Regions from separate parts of the Halomonas koreensis genome, predicted to be linked through region 3. Evidence: predicted binding sites of a transcription regulator. Region 3 holds the regulator's gene; each other region holds the start of a gene.

Region 1 (3,200 bases), on a different contig from region 3:
GTAATCAAGCGAAGTCTTCACCATCGGAAGACCCGCTGATTATGCGCGTCGCCGAGTATGACGCTCCCCAGCCTCCTCGACAGCAGGAAACTGGGATGCAACGCCGGGCGACACCCGGCGGAGGGGATCAACGGAGAGCAGGAAAGGCATCAGACGGTGCGCGAATAGCGCCCAGCGGCGGGATCGAGGTAGGCATCGAAGGCCATGGCGACGTTGCGCATCATCAGCCGTCCGGCGGGCAGCACCCGGATGCCGTGCTCGTCGATGGCGATCAGGCCATCGTCGCGCATCTCCGCCAGGCGCTCGAGGGCCTCGGCGAAATGCCGCCGGAAGTCGATGGCATAGCGTCGCTCGATGTCGGCGAACTCGAGCCGCCCGTGACACATCAAGGCATTGATGACGTCGCGACGCAGCCGGTCCTCGTCGCTGAGGCGATAGCCGCGCATCACCGGCAGCCGACCGGCCTCGAGGCGCGCCTGGTACTCGGCGGTCTCCTTGACGTTCTGGCTGTAGCTGTCGCCGACCTTGCCGATGGCGGTGACGCCGAGCCCGATCATGTCGCAGTCGGCATGGGTGGAATAGCCCTGGAAATTGCGCTGCAGGGTGCCGTTCTCCTTGGCCCTGGACAGCTCGTCCTCGGGCAGCGCGAAGTGGTCCATGCCGATATAGACATAGCCGGCCTCGGTGAGCCGGCGGATGGTCAGCTCCAGCAACTCGAGCTTGCGCTCCGGAGGCGGCATGTCCTCGGGGCGAATCAGGCGCTGGGCCTTGAACAGCTCGGGCAGGTGCGCATAGCTGTAGGCGGCGATGCGATCCGGGCGCAGCGCGATGATCTTGTCCAGGGTCGCGCCGAAGCTCTCCACCGTCTGCAGCGGCAGGCCGTAGATGAGGTCGACGCTGATCGACTGGAAGCCCGCCTCCCGGGCGGCCTCCACCAGCTCGACCACCTGCGCCTCGCTCTGCACCCGGTTGACCGCCTCCTGGACCCGGCGGTCGAAGTCCTGGACGCCGAAGCTCAAGCGGTTGAAGCCCAGCGCGCGCAGCTCGTGGATCTGGGCCGGGGTCACGGTGCGCGGGTCCACCTCCAGGGAGAACTCGCGGTCCTCGGGCGGGGCGAAGTGAAAGGCCGCGTCCAGCGCCGCCATCAGCTCGCCGAGCTGGGCATTGCTCAGGTAGGTGGGCGTGCCGCCCCCCAGGTGCAGCTGGGTCAGCCGCCGGCTGCCGTCGAACAGCGCCGCCTGCAGGGCGATCTCGCGCTCGAGCCAGCCGAGATACTCCGCCGCCCGCTCGGTGTTGTGGGTGATGATCTTGTTGCAGGCGCAGTAGTAGCAGAGGCTGTGGCAGAAGGGGATATGCACATAGACCGACAGCGGCTTGGGGACCTCCAGCCGGTTGCTGTACTCGGCCGCGGCCCGGTAGTCGTCCTCGGCGAAGGCCGCCTGGAACTGCGGGGCCGTCGGATAGGAGGTATAGCGGGGCCCCGGGCGGTCGTACTTCTCGACCAGGGGGCGGATGAACGGCAGCGTGTCTTGCATGATCGAATCGAGCCTCTTGAACCGTCGGGCGACGACGCGCGTCGTCACCGCCTGTCCGGATTATGCCAGCCGCCGCCGGCGCCGTCGGTACCCTCGACGAGGTAGCTGATGCAGATCAATTCGAGGTAGCCCGCATAATATTCATCTATGATACATCTAACTGACCGCGCCGGCGGCCCGATGCCGCAGTCCCCGTCGACGCCCGCACGAAGATGGTAAAATCCCGCGCACCACGGCCCATTCCCCTTGCCCGCCGGCGCCCGGAGGCTTCATGCACCTGACCCGATTCACCGACTATTCCCTGCGCGTGCTGATCTATCTGGCCGTCAAGGGAGAGGAGCGCTCGACCATCACCGAGATCTCCGAGCGCTTCGAGATCTCCCGCAACCACCTGATGAAGGTCGTGCAGGAACTCAACCACCGCGGCTACATCACCGCCATCCGCGGCAAGCACGGCGGGCTGCTGCTGCGTCAGGCGCCGGAGGCGATCTCCCTGGGCGGCCTGGTGCGCGACACCGAGCGCGACCTCGCCCTGGTGGAGTGCTTCGGCGACGGCAACGAGTGCGTGATCACGCCTTCCTGCCGGCTCAAGCCGATCCTCGCCGAGGCCCTGGGCGCCTTCCTCGCCGTGCTGGACCGCTATACGCTGGCGGACCTGCTCGGCCCGCAGCGCCGCGGCCTCATCCAGCTGCTCCACCTCGAGGACGGCGACGCCCCGGCGGCGAGCTGAGCCGCCCCCTCCGGCGCGTCCCCTGCCGCTGACGCGTTTCTCCCTGGACTGCCCACAACATGATGCACGTCAAGCCCCGAGGGCCGGGCGGCTGGCATGATGATGCCATCCGCCCGGTGCGGTGATGGTCGGACCGGGCTTTCTTCAGCAGGCAAAGATGCATAAAGGAGACGTGTTATGAAGACGCTCGCCATCGCCGCCATCGCCGGGGCCGCCCTCCTCTCCCTGGACGCCCAGGCCGCCGGCGACCCCGCCGCGGGAGAAAGCAAGATCGCCGCCTGCGCCGCCTGCCACGGCACCGACGGCCAGGGCACCTCGCCCATCTATCCCAACCTCGCCGGCCAGTCCGCCGCCTACCTGGAGAGCGCCCTCAAGGCCTACCGGGCCGGGGAGCGCGGCGGCGGCATGTCGTCCGTGATGACGCCCCAGGCCCAGGCGCTGTCCGACCAGGACATCGCCGATATCGCCGCCTACTACGCCAGCCTGACGCCCTGACCGCCCCGGCGCGACGCCCGCGTCGCGCCCTCCCTTCCTTCCCGGTCGCCAGGAACCTCGCCATGCCATTACTCCGGGCCCCGCTGCTCCCCTCGATCGCCAGGTGGCTCTGGCCCCTGCTGTGCCTCTGCCTCGCGAGCCCGGCCCTGGCCCTGGCGCCGGCCCAGGTGCACGAGGGCTTCCCCGCGGCCGACCGCATCGAGGACGCCGAGTCGCGCTGGCCGGTCGGCGCGGTCCACGCCGGCGATACCCTGCTCGGCTACGCCTTCGAGACCGCCGACATCGCCCCGATCCCGGCCTATTCCGGCAAGCCGGTCAACCTGCTGGTGGGCATCGACCTCGAGGGCCGGATCGTCCAGGCCGACGTCCTCGACCACTCCGAGCCGATCATGCTGGTGGGCATCCCCGAGGCAAGGCTGGAGGGCTTCGCCGACGACCAT
Region 2 (3,200 bases), on a different contig from region 3:
GCGGCATCGAGGTGGGCCACGTCTTCCAGCTGGGCCGCAAGTACAGCGAGGCGATGAACGCCACCGTGCTGGACGCCAACGGCAAGGCGGCGCATCCCTGGATGGGCTGCTATGGTATCGGCGTGACCCGGGTGGTCGCCGCCGCCATCGAGCAGAACCATGACGACGGCGGGATCATCTGGCCCGACGCCATCGCCCCCTTCCAGGTGACGGTGGTGCCGATGAACGCCCACAAGTCGCAGCGGGTGCGCGAGGAAAGCGAGCGCCTCTACCAGGAACTCACCGCCGCCGGCCTCGACGTGCTGCTCGACGACCGAGACCTGCGCCCGGGCGTGCGCTTCGCCGACCAGGAGCTGATGGGCATCCCCCACCGCCTGGTGGTCGGCGACCGCGGCCTGGACAAGGGCGAACTGGAGTACAAGGGACGCCGTGACAGCGACGCCACCATGGTCCCGGCCGGGGACATCCTCGCCTTCCTGCGCGAGCGCATCGACGCCTGACCGCCGCCGGGCCCTGGCCCGGCTGCTGGCCGTCGTCGCCCTCGCCGGGCCGCCGGCGCTGGGCGCCGACGGCGACTTCCTCGACGCCCTGGCGATCCCCCCGGACGACGGCGCGCCGCCCGTGGTCCGGGTGCTGCCCGCGACCCTGCGCCCCACCCTCGAGGGCCTTCGCCAGGCGCCCCGCCCGCCCGCCGAGATCTGGGCGGCGCGCCAGTGGGTGTCCGCCATGTCCCCCCGCCTGGCCCGCTACGTGCCGCAGGCCGAGCGCCGCCAGCGGCTGCTGGCGCGCATCCACCAGGAGGCGCGCATCGCCGGCCTGGCCCCGGAGCTGGTGCTGGCGGTGATCCAGGTGGAAAGCGCCTTCCGCGCCGAGGCCGTGTCCTCCGCCGGGGCCGTGGGGCTGATGCAGATCATGCCGTTCTGGATCCGCGAACTCGGCCTGCCGGCCGACGACCTCAAGGATCCCTGGCGCAACCTGCGCTACGGCTGCACCATCCTCGCCCACTACCTGGCGGTGGAGGGCGGCGACCTGACCCGGGCCCTGGCCCGCTACAACGGCAGCCTGGGCAAGACCTGGTACCCCGAGCGGGTGATGCGTGCGCTGTCGCGGCGCTGGCAGCCGCCCGTGGCGCCGGCGGAACGGGCCACCGCCGGACGCTGACGCCCGGCGGGATCCGGCCCCGGACCGGCCAGGCAAAAAAATGGCCGATCCGGATGGATCGGCCTAGTGGGGGGAAACTCCCCCCTCCCCTGACGACTGGAAGGAGCGGCTGGCTCAGTGCTTCTTCTTGCGATGGTGGTCGCGAACGACGAACGCGATCCAGCCCCCCATGAAAGCGATCATCATCCCGACGGTGGCCAGTCCGAAGATTACGGCGTCATCCCAGTACATGGTGTGGTCCTCCCGTCTCGATGTGTTGAGTGCACTCTAGCCCCTTGCGGCGGGAGAAATGCTGACCTGCATCAAGTTCGCCACCGCCACCGGGCGGCGGGCCCTCGCGGCTTGATCCAGGTCAGTTTCGCGGGGTATCGGACGGGGCGGGAGGGGGCGAGCGCCGCCCCGGAGGCAGGGCGGCGATACGGCGGCGGCCGCGGCGGGCGGGGCCCCGGGCCGGCGCCCGACGGCGAGGCTCAGACCATCTTCTTGTCCTCGACATCCCCGGCGGCGGTCCCGGGGGGCAGCGGATGCCCCTTGGCGAGCTCGGCGCGGGTGGCGTCGCGGACCTCGAGCACCTCGACCCGGTAGCGCAGGGTCCGGCCGGCCAGGGGATGGTTGGTGTCGATCAGCACGCCGTCGTCGCGAACCTCGACCACGGTGACGATCTCGGGGCCGTCGTCGCCCGGGGTCTGGAAGCGCATGCCCGGCGACAGCTCGGGCACCGGGAAGGCGTCGCGGCCGACCTCGCGCACCAGGGCCTCGTCGCGCAGCCCGTAGGCCTCGGCGGGCATCAGGGTGACGCTGAGCTCGGCGCCGGCCTCGCGGCCGACCAGGGCCCGCTCCAGGCCGGCCAGGATATTGTCGTGGCCGTGGAGATACTCGAGCGGCGCCTGGCGGGCGCGGGAGTCGTCGAGGACCTGGCCGTCCTCGTCGCTGAGCACGTAGTGCAGGGTCACGACCCGCTGGGGGGCTATGGTCATGGGACCTCCGGTAATGGGGAGAGGAAGATCAGTCGCGGCGGCGCAGCTGGGCGACCGGCATCTCGAGGCGCTGCTGCTGGTGCAGCATGTTGAGCAGCACGATGGCGCGTTCCTCGCCCTTGTGGTTGGCGAAGACCGCCTGCAGGTCCTTGAAGGGCCCGTCGGTGATCTCCACCGCCTCGCCGGCGCGGAAGTAGACGTTGGCGTCGTCGTCGGCCGCCGGGCCACCGTGGCGCCGCAGGGTGTCCACCAGGGCGTCGCTGACCGGCACCGGCAGGTCGACGCCGAAGGTCACCAGGCGCAGCACCCCGCGGGTGGAACGGATCGGCCGCCAGTTGCTGGCCAGCCGGTCGAGGCGGATGAACAAGTAATGGGGGAAGAGCGGCTCGCTCACCCAGGTCAGCCGGCCGCGACGCTTCTTCTGGACCTGCAGCACCGGGTGGAAGACCTCGAAGCCCTGGTTGCCCAGGTGCTCGGCGGCGCGGAAGGATTCCCCGCCCTTGCACTGGATGACGTACCAGCGGGGGATGGCCGGATCGTCGCCGTCCGGGCGGATGTCGTCGTCACTCATGTCGTCGTCGATCGCGTCTGGCTGGTGTCGGCGCCGGGGCTCTGCAACAATCGGCGGCGCGCGCCGCCCGTGTCGCCGCTCCCGGTCGAGGCCGCCATCTTATCACCGATGGCCCGGCGCGTGGTCCGACCGCCCCCGCAAGGAGAGCTTCGCCATGCCGACCCCTTCCGCGCACCGCAGCTGGCGCGACGCCCTGGCGATCTACCTGCGCGCCCCGGTGCTGACCATGCTGTTCCTGGGCTTCTCGGCGGGCCTGCCCTTCCTGCTGGTGTTCTCCACCCTCTCGGCCTGGCTGCGCAGCGACGGCGTCGAGGTGGCGGCGATCGGCTTCTTCGCCTGGATCGGCATCCTCTATTCGATCAAGTTCTTCTGGGCGCCGGTGGTGGATCGCCTGGCGCTGCCCGGCCTGACCCGCGCCTTCGGCCAGCGGCGCGGCTGGATGCTGCTGGCCCAGGGGATGGTCGCCGGCGGCCTGGTGGGGCTGGCCAGCC
Region 3 (3,200 bases):
CCTGGCGGCCCGCTTCTCCCTGGAAAGCGGCCCGAGCCGGGACTTCGCCATCGAGCTCGACCCCCGGGAGGCCGATGTCCTCACCCTGCGCCACCTGGAGGCGCTGGGCTTCAATCGCCTGCGCCTGACGGTGCTGGACCTGACGCCCCGGGTGCAGGCCGCCGTGGGTCGCCCCTGCCCCCGGCCCCTGATCGAGCCGCTGCTCGACGAGGCGGACCGGCTGGGCTTCCGCTCGCTGGCCGTGGAGCTGGCCCTGGGCCTGCCCCACCAGAGCGGCGAACGCCTCGCCGACACCCTGAGCCAGGTGGCGGCCATGGCCCCACCGCGGATCCTGCTGCATCGCGCCTCGCCGCCGGTCGCCGGAGCGCCGGATGCGGACGACCTCGAGGCGAGGGCCGAGCGCCTGCTGGCGGAGGCCGGCTACGCGGCCTGGCGGCCGGGGCACTATGCCCGGCGCGGCCCGGCCCTCGACGACGCCCGCGCCCAGGCCGACCGCGAGGCGCGGCGCGATCGCCTGGGCCTGGGCGTGGGCGCCCACTCCCGGCTCCCCGATGCCGAGGCGCGCAACGCCACCACGCTGGCCGACTACGCGGCGGCCCTGGACGCCGGCCGACTGGCCACCGCCTCGGGGCAGTGGCGGTCGCGCCCCGTCGACCCGCCCCCTCACCGGGCCGACGGGGGTATCACCTAAGGGATGCTATGCCTCGACGCGGTTCATCCTCCATAATGTCGCCCAGAGTCGACATCAAGGAGGACACCATGGCCGATACCGCAGCCGGCCGGCGACGTTCGCTGTTGAACGAGACCCGCTGCCGGACGTGCAGCCTGAGCTCGCTGTGCCTGCCCCTGGCCCTCGAGCTCGAGGACATGGATCAGTTCGACGCCATCATCCGCCGCCGCGCGCCGCTCAAGAAGGGCGAGTCGCTGTTCCGGCAGGGCAGCCCCTTCACCAGCGTCTACGCGGTGCGCTCGGGCAGCCTCAAGCAGGTCACCAGCGAGGGCAGCGGGGCCGACCAGCTCACCAACTTCTACCTGCCCAGCGAGCTGGTGGGCCTCGACGGCATCGACGAGACGACCTACCCGGGGTCGGTGATCGCCCTGGAGACCACCACGGTCTGCGAGATCCCCTTCGATCGCCTGGACGCCCTCTCGGAGCGCCTGCCGGAGCTTCGCAACCAGCTGTACCGCAGCATGAGCAAGGAGATGCGCGACGACCGCCGCATGATGCGCCTGCTGTCGCGCAAGACCGCCGATCAGCGACTGGCCACCTTCTTCGCCAGCCTCTCCGACCGCTTCCGGCGCCGCGGCTACTCCCCCTACAGCTTCCGGCTCTCCATGTCCCGGGCGGACATCGGCAACTACCTGGGCCTGGCGGTGGAGACGGTCAGCCGTATCCTGAGCCGCTTCCAGCAGCAGGGCTTGGTGGCCGTGTCGGGGCGCGAGGTCAACATCCTCGACCTGGATGCCCTGGTCGAGCTGGCCGAGGAGGAAGGCTGCCGCTGACACGCTATCGCGTGAGCTGGAAGCTGGAAGCTGGAAGCTGGAAGCTGGAAGCTGGAAGCTGGAAGCTGGAAGCTGGAAGCTGGAAGGCAGCGTAAACCGAACCGCCCCTATGGCAAAAGCCTAGGGGCGGTTTTGCTTCCGGCTTAGGTCCGCGCAGCGTACGACCTTCCAACTTCCCGGCGAAGCCGGAGACTTCCAGCTTCAAGCTTATGGCTTACGGCTACTCGTTATGGAGCTCGATGCGGTCGGCCTGCAGGCGCGCCTGCTTGTCCTCGAGGCCGGCGAAGTCGAACAGCTCGCGGTCGGCCAGCTGGGACGGCGCGACGTTGGTCACCGCCTTGAACATGCTCTCGAGCCGCCCCGGGTGCTTGGCCTCCCACTCGGCCAGCATCTCCTTGACCACCTGGCGCTGGAGGTTCGGCTGGGAGCCGCACAGGTTGCAGGGAATGATCGGGAAGGCCATCTGCCGGGCGAACTCGGCGATGTCCGCCTCCCGGCAGTAGGCCAGCGGCCGGATGACGATGTTCTTGCCGTCGTCGGAGAGCAGCTTGGGCGGCATCGACTTGAGGCTGCCGCCGTAGAACATGTTGAGGAACAGCGTCTCGAGGATGTCCTCGCGGTGGTGGCCCAGGGCGATCTTGGTGGCGCCGATCTCCTCGGCGTAGCCGTAGAGGGAGCCGCGCCGCAGCCGCGAACACAGCGCGCAGGTGGTCTTGCCCTCCGGGGTCTTCTCCTTGACCACCGAGTAGGTGTCGCGCTCGAGGATGTGGTAGTCCACGCCGATGCCGTCCAGGTACTCGGGCAGCACGTGCTCGGGAAAGCCGGGTTGCTTCTGATCCAGGTTGACCGCCACCAGCGAGAAGTCCACCGGGGCGTTGCGCTGCAGGCTGCGCAGGATCTCGAGCATGGTGTAGCTGTCCTTGCCGCCGGACAGACAGACCATCACCTTGTCGCCGTCGCGGATCATGCCGAAGTCGATGATGGCGTTGCCGACCTGGCGCCGCAGGCGCTTCTGCAGCTTGTTGAACTCGCGCTTGGCCTTGGCGTCCGGGCCAGCGGTCGCGGAGGCCGACGTCTCGGCGGGGGGCGCGTCCTCGGCGGGACGGGGATCGAACATCATGGCGTCTTGCATGGTCGGGGCACTGCCAGGGCATCGGGAATGAACGGCCGCCCATCCTACCACCCTCGTCCGGCACTGGCGATGCAGGCCGCGCCAGCCGGGGCTCTCAGCCGCTCAGGGGCAGCTCGGCCCGACGCGCCATGCGCAGCTGCATCAGGGCCGTGGTCACCGCCTTGCCCAGGGCGCTCTGGCGCCCCATCAGCGGCACGCCGAGACGCTCGGCGACCTCGTCGAAGCGCGGCGAGGACATGAAGTGGGGATGCTGATGCCGCTGTCGGCGCTGGTAGCGCTGAGCCAGGTCGATGCCGGCGTTGGGCAGCGCGAAGCCGAGGTGGCGACGCAGCATGCGGTTGAGCAGCGCCAGGTCGCGATCCAGCCGCCAGCCGACCAGCGGCCGGTTGCCGACGAACTCCAGCAGCCGGCCCAGGGCCTCGTCCATCGCCAGGCCCTCGTCCAGGTCGATGCCGCGCAGGCCATGATGACGCACGGCGTCCCCGGCCAGCGTCTCCGGGCGCGCCAGCCGCAGCTCCAGGGACTCGCTGGTCAGCACCCGGTCCCCGCGCAGGCGCACCGCGGC
Region 4 (3,200 bases), on a different contig from region 3:
CGGCGCATGAACACCTGGGGCGCGCTGGCCGGCATCGTGGTCGGCGGCATCACCGTGGTGGCCTGGGCCCAGATCTCCGGCGGCATCTTCGATCTCTACGAGATCGTGCCGGGGGTGATCTTCGCCTACATCGCCATCGTGGCCGTCAGCCTGGTCACCGAGGCGCCCAAGGACGAGATCACCGCCGAGTTCGACGCCCTCGAAAAGGCCTGATCGCCCGGCGATCGTCGAACGGAAAAGCCGCCTTCGGGCGGCTTTTCGCGTTTCCGGGGCCGTTCAGCCGAGCAGGGCGCGCCCCGCCAGCGCCAGGCCGAACCCGACCAGGGCCGCCCGGCTGCCGGCGCTCGCCGCCAGGCGGGCCAGCCGCCCTTCCCGGCCGTCCAGCAACGGCCTCGCGAAGGCCGCGCCCAGGGCCCAGCCGCCCCAGGCCACCAGCCCGACCCGCCAGGGCCAGGGCAGCGCCTGCACCAGTTCCGGCCGCCACAGCAGCCACAGCGCCAGCCCCGCCGCCAGCAGCAGGGCCGACAGCGGCCGATCCGCCCGCCGCGACCGCCTCATTCCCGGATTGCCGTCGATCATCGCCGCCCCTCCCCCGCCTCGGCATGCCTGTCAGTGAAGACGAAAACACCGCCGCCGGCGAGCCGTCGTGCACGCAATGTGCAAACATTGTACAAACATCCTCATGAATACGCAGACCGGGGCAAAGTTCCATCGATATGGCGCATTTATCGCTATCCATGCCATAGGAATATTTTACAAGACGTTTAGAAACACCGTTTTTATACTTGTCCCACGACTCGCAGGACGCCGAATGCCTCGGCGTCGGCCGACACAGGGAGATTCCCATGAAACTGACGCGCCTGATCACCGCCACCGCCTTCGCCACCGCCGGCCTCGTCGCCGCCCAGTCCGCCATGGCCTACCAGGCCGGCGACCTCTACGTGCGCGGCGGCATCGCCAAGTCCGAGGTCAGCGACGACAACGGTCGCCTCGCCGGCCAGCCGCTCGATGTCTCCGACGAGCGCGGCTTCAGCTACGGCCTGGGCTACCAGTTCCACGACAAGCTGGGCGTCGAGCTCAACGGCACCCAGGACATGGAGCACGACCTGACGCTGGGCGGCGTCGACACCGGCAGCGTGGACCGCCGGCCGGTGAACCTGATGGTCAACTACTATCCGCTGGGCGGCAGCGCGTCCCGGGTCCAGCCCTACGTGGGCGCCGGGGTGAACTACACCTACTTCAACGACGAATCCGCCCCGGGGCTGGACATCGACGCCTCCTGGGGCGCCGCCGGCCAGGTCGGCGTGGACCTGGCGCTCACCGACCACCTGCTGGTCGGCGCCTACGCCAACTACGCCGACGTCGACGCCGACGTGGCGCTGAACGGCAACGACCTGGGTGAGGCCGAGATCGACCCGGTCACGGTGGGCGGCGGCGTCACCTACCGCTTCTGATCGCCCCTCCGACGACGCCGGGCTCAAGGGCCCGGCGTCGTTTTCTTGATCCCCATCAAGCACGAGGGGGCCGGGGCTTGCGCTGGATCAAGCCTGTCCGCGGATGCCGCGGGTAGACTCGATGGCATCGATTCACCCGCCATCCGAGGAACCACGATGCGCCGCACCCTGCTCTCCACCCTGATCATCGCCACCGGCCTCGCCGCCAGCAGCCAGGCACTGGCCTACGGCGCCGGCGACTTCTTCACCCGTGCCGGGGTGGCCAAGGTCGACCCCAAGGGCGACAACGGCACGCTCGACACGGCTCTGGGTGACCTGGACGTGGACGTCCAGGACGAGAACGGCTTCGCCTTCACCCTGGGCTACCGCTTCACCGACAAGCTGGGCGTCGAGCTGCTGGCCGCCGAGCCGTTCTCCCACGACATCACCCTGGACGCCGGGGGCGGCACCGAGGTCGGCGCGGCCACCGACCACCTGCCGCCGACCCTGACCCTGCAGTACTACCCGTTCGGCGGCACCCAGTCCCGGGTGCAGCCCTATGCCGGGCTGGGCGTCAACTACACCCGCTTCTCCGACGAGGAGATCGACCTGGCGGGCGCCGACCTGGAGCTGGACGACTCCTGGGGCGCGGCCGCCCAGCTGGGCGTCGACCTGCTGATCGACGAGCACTGGGCGCTCAACGCCGCCGCCTGGTACCTGGATATCGACACCGACGCCAGCCTGAACGGCGACGACATCGGCACCGTGGAGATCGACCCGCTGGTGGTGATGGGGGGCGTGAGCTTCCGCTTCTGAAGGCTCCCGCCGCATGCCAGAGGGCCCGCCGAACGGCGGGCCCTCTGGCGTTGGAGGCGCCGCTCAGCGCGGCGAGTGACGGGACAGCCCGAGCGCCCTCAGGGTGGTCTCATCGAGGTCGTGCACCGCCTCCTGGGCGGCCAGGCGCGCATGGTAGTCGACGCTGAGGAAGGGTTCGCCGGCCAGCAGGTGGTCGAGGTATTCCCGCGCCGGCCTGAGCGCCTCGGCGGTGGTGCCCGGGGCGGCGATGTACACCCAGGCCTGGATCGGGCCCTGGGAGGTGTGGATGGGCAGTCGATGGCGATCGTAGTCGTGAGGGTAGCCCTCGAAGGGATCCATGCACTCGATCTGCTCCGGCGCGAGCAGCTCGAACAGCGCGCCCTCCACCCGCTGCCCGGCCGCCGGCGCCACGTTGGCGTGACTGATGCCGGGCACCCGGGACGCCTTGTCGAAGCGCAGGGCGTGATCGCGCAGCACCCCGGGCAGGGCACGCCGGGTGGTCCCGATGCGCGCCTCGACCCGGGCCGGGTTCATGTTGCTGCCATAGGCGAAGTAGTAGGGCATGCCGGCCTCAGTTCTCGGTGACCAGTTGGTCGATCCGCTCGACGGCCTTGCACATCAGCAGGCGGTCGCTGGCCCGGGCGCCCTCCTGGACCAGGTAGGCCTCGACGGCCGGCGCCACGTCGCAGCTGGCCGGCATGGGCGCGCGCTTCTCCACCAGCACCTCGAGCCGGGCGATGAACACGAAGCGCAGCCACTGGGGCAGGGCCATGGTGTCGACGCAGAACGGCTGGGGGCTGTCAAAGGCTTCCGGGGCCGGGCGCTCCATGCGCCACAGATCGGCCGCCTTCATGGTGGACTCGAGCTCGCGCAGCGCCTGCTCGAGTTCCTCGTGAACGGTCATGGGGATGTCTCCGGTCTGGCTGTGCTCCCATTATCTCGCGCCCGTAC

Evidence for each region. Region 3 encodes FNR, which switches genes on or off when oxygen is low (the NO sensors DNR and NnrR bind a similar motif). Its sites were predicted from a motif close to TTGATNTANATCAA; they were not measured.
Region 1: hemN (oxygen-independent coproporphyrinogen III oxidase) is a predicted target of FNR. The motif match lies at 1,641-1,654, and genes of this name have one in related genera.
Region 2: ccoM (cytochrome c oxidase subunit CcoM) is a predicted target of FNR. The motif match lies at 1,504-1,517, and genes of this name have one in related genera.
Region 4: QC818_RS13130 (OmpW/AlkL family protein) is a predicted target of FNR. The motif match lies at 1,500-1,513, and genes of this name have one in related genera.

The regions. Positions count from the first base shown of each region.
Region 1 covers NZ_JARWAK010000006.1:119,006-122,205, forward strand. The annotation lists gene hemN (oxygen-independent coproporphyrinogen III oxidase) at 150-1,535, opposite strand; gene QC818_RS08800 (Rrf2 family transcriptional regulator) at 1,807-2,265, shown strand; gene QC818_RS08805 (c-type cytochrome) at 2,443-2,760, shown strand; gene nosR (transcriptional regulator NosR) at 2,823-3,200, shown strand, end outside.
Region 2 covers NZ_JARWAK010000003.1:304,058-307,257, forward strand. The annotation lists gene QC818_RS05810 (proline--tRNA ligase) at 1-500, shown strand, start outside; gene QC818_RS05815 (lytic transglycosylase domain-containing protein) at 430-1,161, shown strand; gene ccoM (cytochrome c oxidase subunit CcoM) at 1,276-1,392, opposite strand; gene QC818_RS05825 (FKBP-type peptidyl-prolyl cis-trans isomerase) at 1,632-2,138, opposite strand; gene rfaH (transcription/translation regulatory transformer protein RfaH) at 2,167-2,709, opposite strand; gene QC818_RS05835 (AmpG family muropeptide MFS transporter) at 2,864-3,200, shown strand, end outside.
Region 3 covers NZ_JARWAK010000005.1:65,245-68,444, forward strand. The annotation lists gene QC818_RS07575 (radical SAM protein) at 1-691, shown strand, start outside; gene fnr (fumarate/nitrate reduction transcriptional regulator Fnr) at 760-1,503, shown strand; gene ttcA (tRNA 2-thiocytidine(32) synthetase TtcA) at 1,724-2,635, opposite strand; gene QC818_RS07590 (exonuclease domain-containing protein) at 2,730-3,200, opposite strand, start outside.
Region 4 covers NZ_JARWAK010000011.1:108,511-111,710, forward strand. The annotation lists gene putP (sodium/proline symporter PutP) at 1-213, shown strand, start outside; gene QC818_RS13120 (hypothetical protein) at 277-579, opposite strand; gene QC818_RS13125 (OmpW/AlkL family protein) at 846-1,454, shown strand; gene QC818_RS13130 (OmpW/AlkL family protein) at 1,611-2,249, shown strand; gene QC818_RS13135 (gamma-glutamylcyclotransferase family protein) at 2,313-2,813, opposite strand; gene QC818_RS13140 (YqcC family protein) at 2,821-3,153, opposite strand.